Regions from separate parts of the Aeromonas sp. R6-2 genome, predicted to be linked through region 1. Evidence: riboswitches for the same ligand, from Rfam matches in the RefSeq annotation. Region 1 holds a riboswitch; each other region holds the start of a gene.
What was found. Region 1 has a riboswitch for cyclic di-GMP ahead of AB5Y48_RS19355 (sigma-54 dependent transcriptional regulator). Riboswitches for the same ligand answer to the same signal wherever they lie in the genome.

Region 1 (4,405 bases):
TTCATCATCCTGATGATCATCAACTTCGTGGTCATCACCAAGGGGGGAGAGCGGATCTCCGAGGTATCGGCCCGCTTCACCTTGGATGCCCTGCCCGGCAAGCAGATGGCCATCGATGCGGATCTCAACGCCGGCATCATGGATCAGCATCAGGCGCGGGCCAGACGCCAGGAGATCGCCCGCGAGGCGGACTTCTACGGGGCGATGGACGGCGCCTCCAAGTTTGTGCGCGGGGACGCCATCGCCGGTCTCCTGGTGCTCATCATCAACCTGATCGGTGGTCTTTCCATCGGTATCTTCCAGCACGCACTGCCGGTGGCGGAAGCCTTCCAGCGCTATGCCCTGCTCACCATAGGTGACGGCCTGGTGGCCCAGATCCCCTCCCTGCTGATGTCCACCGCGGCGGCCATCATAGTGACCCGGGTCAATGACGAAGGGGAGATGACCGATCAGGTGGGCCAGCAGCTGCTCGCCTCACCCCGGGTCATCTATACCGGCGCGGCAGTGATGACCATACTCGGCCTGGTGCCCGGCATGCCGACCCTGGCCTTCCTGAGCTTCGCCGCCGTGCTGGCCTGGAGTGGCTGGCGGGTGAGCCGGCGTCAACCCGCCGCCCCCGAGCTGGAAGCGGCCGAGGAGATCGCCCGGCAGATGGATCTGCGCGAACCCCAGGGGCTGGAGTGGCAGGATCTGCCGGCCCTCGACAGTGTGGTGATCGAGCTGGGTTATCGTCTGGTCTCCCTGGCCGAGCAGGAGAAGGGGGCCGAGCTGCTCTCCCGGGTACGCGGCATTCGCAAGACCCTCTCCGAGCAATATGGCTTCCTGTTACCGGAGATCCGGGTGCGTGACAATCTGCAGCTACAGCCGGAGCAGTACAGCATCAAGCTGGCCGGCGTGGCCCTGGCCGGCGGCAGTGTGGATTGTCAGCGGCTGATGGCCATCGGCAGCAGCCAGACCTATGGAGCCCTGGACGGGGAGCTGACCCAGGATCCCGCCTTCGGCATGGAGGCGGTCTGGATCCTGCCCGATATCAAGGCCAAGGCCCTCAATCTGGGCTACTCGGTGGTCGACTCGGCCACCGTCATCGCCACCCACCTGAGCAAGTTGCTGCGGGAGCATCTGGACGAGCTGTTTGGTCACGACGAGGTGGGCAAGCTGGGGCAGCATCTGGCCACCCAGTCGCCGCGTCTCAATGAGGAGCTCAACCTGGCCCTGACCCAGATGCAGCAGCTGCGGGTCTATCGCCAGTTGCTGCGCGAGCAGGTGAGCCTGGTGGACATTCGCACCATAGCAACGACCCTGCTCGATTCGAGCGAGATCACCAAGGACCCGGTCCTGCTCGCCTCGGATGTGCGCTGTGCCCTCAAGCGCCAGCTGGTGCGCCAGGCCATCGGCCAACGGGACGTGCTGGCGACCTTCACCCTGGATGATCGCCTCGAGCAGACCCTGCTGGCCGCGCTCAGCCAGTCCCAGCAGCAGGGCAAGGTCTCCCTCGACAGCTTCCCCATCGATCCCCAACTGCTGGCCCAGCTGCAGCAGAACATGCCGCTGGTCAAGACCCAGCTGCAGCAGTTGGGGCATCCTCCCGTGCTGGTGGTGATGCCCCAGCTGCGTCCCTTGCTCTCCCGCTATGCCCGCTCCTTCTGCCGTGGGCTCAAGGTGCTCTCCTACAATGAAATCCCCGAAGAGTTGCGGGTTGATGTGGTGGGAACCCTGGGGTAAGGGTTGGGGAAAAGGGCTTCCTCACGGGGAAGCCCCAATTCCTGAACTGGACCTTGCACTCTCCTCAAAAGCCGATATGATCTGCGCCAAACGGTGACGCATAAGCCGTTAAAGACAAAATAATCAAAAGCTTAACAACTAGACGGCTGCTCTGTTAACACGCCGGTGTGCTATGCAGCACCTGCCGCAGAATGCTTGGTTGTTTGAAAAGGCAAACTGAACTGAAAGGTCAGGACGCAAAGCCTCCGGTCTAATAACGCGACAGCGTTGACGATAGCGGGGTTGCCAAGGATCAAGGACGGGTCGCCCTGTGGTGACATCGGGGCTGCATGAATACCGCCTCTCTCCTCTCTTTCGCGTGCTTCCTTTCGGTTCCCAACCTGTTGGGGTTTCCATTTTTATGCACGGTTACACGCATCATGGCGCACTCTTGCACAGTGAGCCCACTATCGCCGCTCACTCGTCCCTGCTCTGGATTGGCAGCGAGGAGGAGACCACCTTCACCGCCCCCGAGGTCACCAGGTTAGCCCGGGTCGGCTTTACCCATCTTCCCGATATCGACCAGGCGCTTGGCTGGTTATCTGCCCATTCCTGCGATCTCATCGTGCTCGATCTCACCTGCCAACCCGAGGTGTGTTGCCGGGAGATGAAGGCGCTGGTCGCCGCGCTCCCCAGCGGACGCCTCATGGTCGCCGCCAACGAGCGCCAGGGGGCTCTGGTGGCCGAGGCGATGCGCTGCGGCGCCGCCGATTACGTCATCAAGCCCTTCAGCGCGCGCCAACTGGCCGATGCCATTCAGGGCGCCCTCCTGATCGATCAGGGGGAGCCCAATCTCATCGCCGTCTCCCGCATCAGCCAGCAGCTGCTGCAACTTGCCCGCCGCGCCGCCAAGACCTCCGCCTCGGTGCTCATCGGGGGGGAGTCGGGGACCGGCAAGGAGTGTCTGGCCCGCTACATTCACGAGATGTCGGATCGTGCCGACAAGCCGTTTGTCGCCATCAACTGCGCCGCCATCCCCGAGTCGATGCTCGAATCGATCCTGTTTGGTCATGCCAAGGGGGCCTTCACCGGTGCCGTCACCGCCCAGCCCGGCAAGTTCGAGGCGGCCAACGGTGGCACTCTGCTGCTCGACGAGATCTCCGAGCTGCCCCTGCCCCTGCAGGCCAAGTTGCTGCGGGTGCTGCAGGAGCGCGAGGTGGAGCGGCTCGGCAGCCACCGCATCATCCCCCTGGACGTGCGCATCATCGCCGCCAGCAACCGGGACCTGCGCGAGCTGGTGGCTCGCGGCGAGTTTCGCGAGGATCTCTTCTATCGCCTCGATGTACTTCCTCTGGCCTGGCCTGCCCTGCGGGATCGCCCGGAGGATATTCTCCCCCTGGCCGAGCACTTCCTGGCCTGTCACGCGCCCCAGCCCGGTTACCGCTTCAGCCTGGAGGCCTCGCTGCTGCTGCAGACCTATCGCTGGCCCGGCAATGTGCGCGAGCTGGAGAATGTGATTCAGCGGGCTCTCATTATGGCGCGAGGATTGCATATTCAGCCCGCCGATCTGATGTTGCCCGGTGTCGTCGCGAGCGAGACCGAGTCGGTCGTCGTAGACGGACTCACCGAGACCCGCCGTCAGGCCGAATTCCGTTATGTGCTGGAGACCCTGCGTCGCTTCGAGGGCCATCGGGCGCGTACCGCCGAGGCATTGGGGATGACCACCCGCGCCTTGCGTTACAAGCTGGCGGCCATGCGTGAGCAGGGCATCGACATAGACCTGCAGATCCAACAATGAGGAAGTGCCCGTGAAGATCGAGATGATGACCTCCCAGGTCGCCCTGCTGAACCGGATGCAGGAGATGGAGCGAATTGCCACCCAGCCCGGGCTGCCCTTATCCGGTGTCGACACCGATCTCTCCTTTGGTCACGCCATGCGTGATGTGGTCAACCGGGTCAACGCCCAGCAGAATCTCTCCTCACGCATGATGACCGCCGTCGACACGGGGCAGAGCGACGATCTGGTGGGGGCCATGGTGGCCAGCCAGAAGGCGGGCCTCAGCTTCTCAGCCCTGATGCAGGTGCGTAACAAGCTGATGACCGGGTTCGACGACATCATGCGCATGCCGCTCTGAGGGTGATTCATGAGTGAAGTGGTAAACAACATGCCTGCCACCGGGCAGGAGCTCGATCTGCGTCAGCGCCTGGAGCAGGGGCTGAAGAAGTGGCGCAGACTCTCTCGCGACAACAAGTCGGTGCTGGCCATCGCCCTGCTGGCGGCCATCGTCGCCGGCACCATCGTCATCATCCTCTGGACCTCGAGCCAGAACTACGTCCCCCTCTACGGCAAGCAGGAGCTCTACGACACCGCCAACATCATGGAGCTGCTCGAGAAGGAGCAGGTGCCGTTCCGCCTCGAGAAGAGCTCGGGGCAGGTCTTGGTGCCGGAGAGCCAGCTGGCCCAGGTGCGGATGGCCCTGGCCGCCCGAGGGGTACGGGCCGCCATGCCGGCCGGCCTGGAAGGGCTCGGCAATGTGACGGGTCTGGGCACCAGCGAATTTATGGAAGGGGTGCGCTACCGTCATGCCCTCGAGGGAGAGCTGGCGCGCACCATCATCGCCCTGGATGCGGTGCGCAGTGCCCGGGTCCACCTGGCCATCCCCAAGCGCACCCTCTTCGTGGGGCGCGACGAGGAGAAGCCCAC
Region 2 (4,405 bases), on a different contig from region 1:
TCCTGGTCCTGCATCATGCGGTAGAGGCGGGTGTAGGTATCGAGTATGTTATTGAATACAAACAAATCAGCCTGTCCATCCCGGCGCTTCCACAGGGCCAGCTCGCTCTCCCCCAGCGCCAGCATGGCACGGCGCAGAGCGGGCTCTTGCCCGATGAGGGCGGGGCCGAAGTCGGCATCGCGCGAGTGGGAGCTGGCATAGTCGATCAGATTGAGCAGCTCAAACAGCCCATCGGCCCACGGCTTGTGGCCATTGATGACGGCCGCATGCTGTACCGCGTAGTCGAGGGCGCGGATCAGTTGGGCCGGCATAGGGGTGGCAGCCTGACGGAAGGCCATTTGCCCGAGTTGCCCCTGTGCGGCGACGCTCCAGGCCTCCAGCACGGTGCCAGCCTCATCCTGCGGCTCATTCCCCAGCAGAGCCGGGTGGTTGAGCAGGGCGACCATCACCCGGGCCAGTGCGCGAGCGGTCTCGTTGCTCTCTCTGGCAACGCCACCGAAGTAGTTGTGGGCACGCACATAGTAGAGCAACTTGTCCATGGCGGGGTGAGTCGGCCGGTTGGCGTCCAGCAGGGCTTGCATTCCCCGAATGGCGGCCATCAGCTTGGCATCGTCGTGGCCATAGTTTGCCTGCCATGCAGGCTTGTCGGCGCCGCTCACGTCGGCGACCAGTCGTGCGGCCTCGGCGTCGAGGAGGTCCAGGTCCGGCTCTGTGGGTTCGGCGCAGGGAAGGCCATTGGCCTTGCGGCAGTCGAGCTGCTCCTCTGTGGTGGCCAGCACCAGAGGCTGGCTCAGGGTCTTGGCCTCTTGCCAGCTGTCACTTTCTGGCAGTGGCTGCCACTCGTTTTTGTCGGCTGGCATCATATAGCCGGTGTCATGCAGGGTGACATTGATCTGGCTGCCGATGGGCAGCAGCTGGCGGCAGGTGCGGACGGTGAGGGTGTTTCCCGCCTCTTCACGGGTCCTGGGCTCGCCACACTCCTCAATGGCCTGGGCCGGATCCGGTTGCCATTGATGCTGGCGCCACACATGCAGCTCGCGCACCATCTTGGCGGCGGTGCTCTCACTCTTGGGTGAGAGCCGATAGAAGATGTGATCGAGGCGACCATCCCGCTCACTGGGGCTCTCTTCCATCACCTGAAGCTGCTCCCATTGCCTGGGATCGTAGTGCCATTCGTCACTCGGGCAGCGCCCCTTGGCATCCAGCTGGCAGCGATCCAGCTCCACCTCTTCCTGACCCAGCGCGAGGGCTTGCGGCAGGGCGAGGCGATCGCCGCGCCACCCGGTCGGTGTGTCGGGGAGCGCACTCCATCCCGACGATGAGAGGCCGTAGCCGAAGTCCTGGCTCTCGGCCTGAATCAGGGTGCCGGCCTTGAGGCTCAATTCGCACAGCTGGGTGCGGATCCGCCACCCTTGCTCTATCCGGGTTTGCTTGTCACCACATTGGCGCTCGGCTTGTTGTTTGAGGCCGTCGATTTGCCAGCGATAGGTGCGGTAGATGTGCATCTGCTGCCAGCGGGCCGACGACGTAGTGGCCGTCAGGCGGAAGAGCTGGGTGCTCTGCGTCGATTCGAATTGGCGGGTCTCGGGGGCGCTGGCGCCATATTGGTGCCAGTCGGAGGGACTATAGGCTCCGGCGAGGGGCGCTGCGAGCAGGCAGAGGCTGCCGATCAGGGTTCGCACAGTGTAACTCCTTGAATGAGGTGGGAAGGAGTTGCACTCTATTTTGGCTTCAATTGGATCGCAATGGGGAAAAAGAAGAGAGGAAAGGGGTCAGACCCCTTACGAAACTGGTATCACCCCATCTCCTTGGGGTTATCGCCCCTCTCCCCATTCGGGTGGGAAGCAACAGGCGGAAATAAAAAACCTGACATGGATCACACCAGCCCTCCCTTTGGATAGAGAGGGGCTTCTGCCTCGTCACGATCAGAGGTAGCTCACCGTCACTATGGCCACATTGCTGTTCGTGGGGGAGACGCGATAGTCGATCTGGCTACTGATGGTTGCCAGTGAACCAGAGTGTTGCAGCATGGTCATATCCAGATCTTGCCGCTTGGCTCCTGAGTAGCAGGTAATGCTGTCACTGGTGATGGAGCAGGGCGCCTCGTTGATGTAACCGTTGAAGGTCACAGTGCCGTTATCGGCGTGGGCTGCAAAGGCTGCCATGGTGAGCAGGGAGAGTGAAACGGTGCGTTTCAGTGCGGTTTGGATATTCATAGTCTGTCCTTTTCGATACAAGTCGTTGTTCGAAAAGGGCAACGCAATCTGAAAGACAAAGAGATCAGAAGCACACTCGTCTTCCTAATGGCGGCTCCGCTGTCTTAGGTATTGCTACCCTTAGACCGGTGGCTTTGCGTCCCGACTTTTCAATCGGTTTGCCCTTTACATCATGTCTAGAGCATATCATCCCCATTTGAGAAATCAATTGAGCAATAAATGTGTGACTGTCCCGGAGTGAGTGCGCTCTGCTTCAGCTCTGGTGGATGAGGGAGCTACTTGCGGGGGAGGGAGGCATTTGGGTGTGCATTGAGCAATAACTCTAGTTGTTTCTGGTTTGTTGCCGGAGTGTTTTAATCCTGCTTTTCGTTCGCGATGTGTACAAATTGCGTGCGATGACAGTCAGGCTCCAGGCCGCAACAACAATGTTCATGATGTTTATATCATCTTGATTTTAAAGCGAATTTAAAAGAATCTCTATTAATTAAAATGTATTTGATACGCATCAAGGTGATGGATAACTTTGCCCCCGAGACGACGCTATGGGATGTCTTCGGCGGGCTTGGGGAGCGGTTTTCACTCCCCCTGTGTTGATGCCGATGACAGGTCGTTTCGCGGGGCTTGGCCCCAATACAGCCGTTCAAAATTTGGGTGGTGACTCCAGGCCACCCCTTTTTTTCGGCTTCGACACGTAAGTCATGAATAAAAAGGTATCAACGAATGAAAGCGAATAAGATTGTAGTTGCGATGGGTGTCCTGCTGATGGCTGGCGCTGCCTCTGCTGCAGGCCAGGGTTCCGGCAAGGTCACCTTCAATGGCGAAATCATCAATGCCCCCTGCTCCGTGGCTCCCGAGTCTGTTGACCAGGTCGTTGAAATGGGCCAAATCAGCACCAAGGAGCTGGTCAAGGGTGGCGAGTCCAACTCCAAGCCGTTTAGCATCAAGCTGGAAAACTGCGAGATCACCGAGGCCGATGATGCCGTCAAGGTGACCTTCAGCGGTGCCCAGGATCCGGTCGACAGCAGCCTGCTGGTGATCGGCGGCGGCCAGGCTGCCGGTGCCGGCATCAAGATGACCGCTCCGGGCGGCGCTCCGATCGTTCTGGGTACTCCGACTGCTGCCTACAAGCTGGTAAACGGTGACAACCAACTGGACTTCAGCGCCGTGCTGAAGGGCTATGAGGATCAAACCACCAACCCGCTGCAGGCTGGCGCCTTCACCGCGACCACCAACTTTACTCTGGCCTACGAGTAATTCTTTCTGACGTGTGATACCGGGTGCAGTGGCTTGGCCACTGCGCTTCACCCGTCATTACCGGAGTTGCGCCATGAAGATGACTCTTGTCACGCTGCTTGGTCTGCTGGCCTTGCCTCTGGCGGCCGAGGAGTTGAGCGGTACTGTGACAGAACCCGCCTGTGCCCTGATCCTGGAGCAGGTCAACCCGTCTGATCTGGTTCTGGGGGTGAGTGGCTGCCGCATCGATCAGAATGCCGGTGGTGTTTTCCCTTTTATGGTCAAGTTGCAGCGCAGAGACCCGCGGGGGGGGAATATCTCCGAATCTCCGAGAACGTCCCAGCATGAGCGTCGGCTCGAGGTTCACCTCGATGAGACATTCGAAGGCGATACGGCCCTGCTCGAAGTTCGATATTTGTAAGCCTTCCGGCTTGTGTAGATACCACGAAATGTGAGTCTTATTATGTGTTTAGAGTGATGTATGAGTCATTCAATATTAAGTTTTGTCACTGAGCACCAGCGAATTAAAGCGGCACTTTTGATCGGGGTGGCTGCGCTGTTGTTATTGGCAAAGAACGTATGTGCCGAGACTGAGTTTAATATTGATGCGCTCGATCTTGATGAACGGACCAAGATAGATCTCTCCCAGTTTGCCCAGGACGGGTATATCTTGCCGGGGGATTACTACCTCGAAATCGAGATCAACAAGAATAAGTTGCCCCTGCAGAAGGTACCTTTCTACGAACGGGAAGGTGCCGGTAGTGGAGGTGTCGCCTGCATCTCTCCCGAAGCGGTCGAGAAGATGGCGCTGACCGATGATGCCCGGACCAGGGTGGGCCGTTGGCATGACGGTGAGTGTGCCGATCTGTTGGCGCTGGACGGGGTCGTCATCTCCAACCGGATTGGGGAAGGGGTGCTGAGGATTGCCATGCCCCAGGCCTGGCTCAAGTACAGCG
Region 3 (4,405 bases), on a different contig from region 1:
GCCTTGCCACCCAGGCCATGGGTACCACCTGTCACGCCCTGCCAACCACGGGTGTAGTAAGGCACGCCGACGTTGATCTTGCCGGCAGCCAAAGCGCCACGGAAATAGTGGGCTGCCCAGGCAGCGTTGAGATAACCGATGCCCCCAAACTCTTTCTGGGTGTAGACCCCCCAGTGAGCCAATTCGGAGTCCTGCTTGTTATCAAACAGGGCGGCATTGTGGTCGACGAAGTGGTTCCAGGCACCGTGGAAGTCATAGGTCATCAGGTTGACGTAATCCAGATACTGAGTGACCTGGAAGTTCTCCATCCCTCGCAGCAGATAGGCCGACGCCGGTGAGGCGATGGTGAGCATATACTTGCGCCCGTCCTCGGTGCCTGCTGCGTCCAGCTTCTCGCGCAGGGTCTGCATCAGCACCTTGTAATTACCGAACAACTTGGCGCGGCACTGGTTGGAGAGGGGGAAGTCATTCGGGTTGCCAGCATCCTTCATGGAAGTGGGGTACTCATAGTCGATGTCGACCCCGTCAAACCCATACTGGCGAATGAAGTTCACCGCCGAGTCGGAAAAAGCAGTGATCCCCGCCGTATTGACGGTGCAGTCCCCCTTGGTGGTAGCCGTGTAGAAACCACGAGTATCGGCCCAGCCGCCGACCGAGATGAGGGTCTTCACGTCCGGATACTGTTTCTTGTATTTGGAGAGCAGGTTGAAGTGGCCTTGATAGGCGAATTCGGGATCCATCTCGGCGCCCGGTACTCCCTCCCAGGTCATCTTGGTGGCCGAGTCATCGACCTTGATAAGGTGGCTCTGCTCATCGACCGATGCGAATGCGTAGTTGATATGGGTGATCTTGCTCCAGGGAATGTCGCTCACCAGATATGAAGGAAGGCCGTTCTTGCCGGTGCGCCAGGAGGTGAAGTAGCCGATCACCCGACGGGCGTGATCGTCCCCCATGCATTCGTAACCATCCGGGCGATAGACCTGACGAATGTCGCAAGATAAGTTGCCACCGCTCGGGGGGGGCGCCGCCTCCTCAACACTGACGGCCACAGCAGCAGACTCGCCGGTCAGACTGGTCTGGTCGGTCGCGACCAGCTTGAGAGATGCACTGCCCTTGGCATCCGGAGTCCAGTTCACCTGCCAGGGGGCGGCATTGTCCTCGCCCACCTTCTTGCCGTCCGCAAACAGCTCGACCCTGGCCACATCGTTATTGGCATCGGTCACGTTGCCGGTCACCGCGACGCTGCGCCCCAGAGTCACCCTGGCGCCGGCGGCAGGGCTGGCAATGGCCACCCTGGGTGCTTCGGGAGCGACCACAGCGGCCACATTGAAGCTGCTGTCGCTCTCGGCCAGCACCTTGCCATCCTTGTCCAGGGCTCGCGCCTTGAGGGCATGACTACCACTCCCTACCGCCTTCCAGACCGCCCCCCACGGGGTGGCCGCGGCGCTAGCCACCAGGGTGCCATCGATCAGATAGTCAACCTTGGCCACGTCTGTGCTGGTTCCGCTCAGGGTGACGGCAAGAGCAACATCGGTGCCCTCGTTAACGGAACTTCCCGCTGCCGGTGAGCTGACGCTCAGCTCGAGGGCGGGAGGCAGACCCCCATCGCTAAAGAGCACCCAGGCATCGCTCCAGTTGACGCCGACACCCGGTTCATAGTGATAGGGCGAGGCACCACACCAACCCGAGTAGGGAAACTCCTTGCACTGGTAGAGGGCTCCGACATTGCTGACGACATCACCGGCGCCATAGCTCTTGCCGGCCTCATAGGGGGGATAGGCTGCCTGCGCCCAGGCGGGCAGAAATGCCACGGCGACCAACGCCGCCAGGCGGGTAGGGACAAAGTGGTTTTGCATTTTTTCTTCCTTGTTGCTTGGCATGGTTATCCAAGGCAAGGACAGACGCGGCAGGTCCACGCAGAGGCAGACAACTGGCATTGGACAGTGCCACTGCACCCGATGAGATCCTGGGAGGCCCCGCTACCCTGGGTCAGATGACCGGTAGGCCGGAAGCTTTGCGTCCCGATCTTTCGATCGGTTTGCCCTTAACCTGGGTTCCGTCAGGAACGAGTCGAGTATAGAAATTGCCCACCTCGCCGACAATCTTTATTCGCGACAAGAAACAACTTATCACTGCCGAGTTCATTCGAACCCCAATGCGTTTCACATTAAAAATCAGAGTGTTGGCTTCATCATAAAACAGATATACGGCCATAAACCCGATCGCAAAAGTGTGCAGCCCATCACTGGTCAGAGCTGGTAGTCATGTGACAATTCGCGCCCCCGCTCCGGCGGGGCTACGGAACTGCATAGAAAAAAATTAAAGGAAATCATCATGCAAGCAACTCGAACCCTGCTCTCACTGGCGGTGGGGCTGGCCCTGGCCGCCCCTGGCGTTCAGGCCGCCTATGTCTGCCCAAGCGATGCACAGCTGACCACCATCCCCACCCTGCAAGGCAGCGATAACAGCAGCCCCCAGGCGACCACGCCCACTGCCAACGGCGCCATCAGTCCCGGCACCTTCCACGTCAAGGGCATCGTCACCACGCTGGGCCAGAGCCTGACCAAGGGCTTCTACCTGACCGATCCTGTGGGTGATGGCAACCCGGCCACCTCGGATGGCATCTTCGTCTACCTCAGCGACAAGAGCTTTGCCAGCAAGTATCCCTACATCAAACCGGGTGCCGAGCTCTGCCTGGAGGCCCAGGTTGAGGAGTACTACGGTGGCACCCAGCTCAAGCTCAAGTTTGACGGCACCACTCCCCGTATTCAGGAGCTGGCCCAAGGCAAGAGTGTGCCGACCCCGGTTCTGCAGATAAATGAAGGGGAGAGCCTGACCCAAGCCCTCAATCGCCATGAGGGAATGCGGGTTCGCCTCGACAGCAGCAGCGATCTGCACCTGACCCGCAACTTCAGCTTCGACTACAAGGTCTATCGCAACAACGTAGAGCTCTCCCACAAGGCACCGCTCATCAAGCCCACCCAGTTGCACGTGGCCAGCGGCGCCGATGCCGTGACCCTGGCTGCCAAGAATGGTGCCAACCGTCTGGTGATCGAATCCGATTACAAGGCGCCGAATGGGGTACTTCCCTGGTTCCCGGCTCTGGATGCGGATCAGGGCTATCTGCGTATCGGCGATCAGCTCGATGGTCTGGAAGGGGTCGTTGTCTACAACAAGAACGCCTTCCGCCTGGTCGTACCGAACGATGTCACCCTGACCGCAGGTAACCTGCTGCGTAGCCAGGGAGAGGACCGCCAGAGCGCACCGGCCCGCACTCCCGGCAGCGACCTGCGAGTCGGCAGCTTTAACGTGCTCAACTACTTCACCAGCCACTCCAGCATTGGCGGCGATCTCAACGTCCTGTGCAAGGATCAAGCGGATGCCGACAATGCCAAGGGTTGCAACCGCGGAGCCAAGACCCAGGCCGAGTTCGAGAAGCAGCGCACCAAGATAGCCAATGCCATCACAGAGATGGACGCAGACCTGCTCGGTCTGATGGAGATGGAAAACAACGGCTTTGGTGACAACTCAGCCATCCATAATCTGGTCAGTCGCCTCAATGAACAGCAGAAGGATGCGAGCAAGCACTATGCCTATGTTCGCCTGCCTGCCGCCCTGCTGACCGGTGAGAAATTCTTCGGTGGCGATGCCATCATGGTGGCCATGCTCTATCGTCCGGCCAAGCTGACCCCGGCGGGGGATGCCGCCGTCATCAAGATGCCGGAGCAGCGTTACACCGTCGGTGGCGTCGCCAAGAGCGCCGGCCAGCGCGACTCCCTGGTACAGAGCTTCACGGTTGCGGGCAGCAAGGATCCCCTGACTCTGGTGGTCAACCACCTCAAGTCCAAGGGCTCGGGTTGCTATGAGAATGGTGATGGCAAGACAGAGCCTGCCGATCTGCAGGGCAAGTGCACCGAGTTCCGCGTCACCGCCGCCAAGGTACTGGGCGAAGCGGTCAGCAAGCTGCCTGGCCAGGTACTGCTGGTGGGGGACTTCAACTCCTACGCCAAAGAGGATCCGATCCGCGTCCTGACCGACTACCAGCCGGCCAGCAGCGAGCGCAAGATAGTCTCGGCTTCTCACACCTTTATTGGCGAGCAACCCTACGAGCAGTTGGGACGCGAGATCACCAAGAGCTATGGTCTCGTCGATCTCAACGTCAAGTTCAACAAGGAGAAGGCCATCTCCTACAGCTATGATGGCGAGCTGGGTACCCTGGACTATGCGCTGGGCAATCCGGCACTGGTGAGCAAGGTAGCCGGCGTGGCCGACTGGCATATCAACTCGTTCGAAAGCAACCTGTTCGAGTACGGAACTCAGTACACGGGCTCGTTGGCAAAATCGGACAACCCTTTCAGCGCTTCTGACCACGACCCCATCATCGTCGACCTGAAGCTGGAAGAGG

Region 2: it holds a riboswitch for cyclic di-GMP, as region 1 does, so the genes downstream of both, AB5Y48_RS17205 (fimbrial protein) here and AB5Y48_RS19355 (sigma-54 dependent transcriptional regulator) in region 1, are expected to answer to the same signal.
Region 3: it holds a riboswitch for cyclic di-GMP, as region 1 does, so the genes downstream of both, AB5Y48_RS15380 (glycosyl hydrolase family 18 protein) here and AB5Y48_RS19355 (sigma-54 dependent transcriptional regulator) in region 1, are expected to answer to the same signal.

Annotation. Positions count from the first base shown of each region.
Region 1 covers NZ_JBFODE010000072.1:57,559-61,963, reverse strand. Annotated here, with positions in the region: gene lfhA (lateral flagellar biosynthesis protein LfhA) at 1-1,722, shown strand, start outside; cyclic di-GMP riboswitch class I at 1,923-2,012, shown strand; gene AB5Y48_RS19355 (sigma-54 dependent transcriptional regulator) at 2,123-3,499, shown strand; gene AB5Y48_RS19350 (flagellar hook-basal body complex protein FliE) at 3,510-3,836, shown strand; gene fliF (flagellar basal-body MS-ring/collar protein FliF) at 3,918-4,405, shown strand, end outside.
Region 2 covers NZ_JBFODE010000063.1:141,866-146,270, forward strand. Annotated here, with positions in the region: gene AB5Y48_RS17200 (collagenase) at 1-1,682, opposite strand, end outside; gene AB5Y48_RS17205 (fimbrial protein) at 1,926-2,216, opposite strand; cyclic di-GMP riboswitch class I at 2,303-2,389, opposite strand; gene AB5Y48_RS17210 (fimbrial protein) at 2,937-3,470, shown strand; gene AB5Y48_RS17215 (hypothetical protein) at 3,544-3,870, shown strand; gene AB5Y48_RS17220 (fimbria/pilus outer membrane usher protein) at 3,931-4,405, shown strand, end outside.
Region 3 covers NZ_JBFODE010000057.1:18,618-23,022, forward strand. Annotated here, with positions in the region: gene AB5Y48_RS15380 (glycosyl hydrolase family 18 protein) at 1-1,856, opposite strand, end outside; cyclic di-GMP riboswitch class I at 1,967-2,053, opposite strand; gene AB5Y48_RS15385 (ExeM/NucH family extracellular endonuclease) at 2,335-4,405, shown strand, end outside.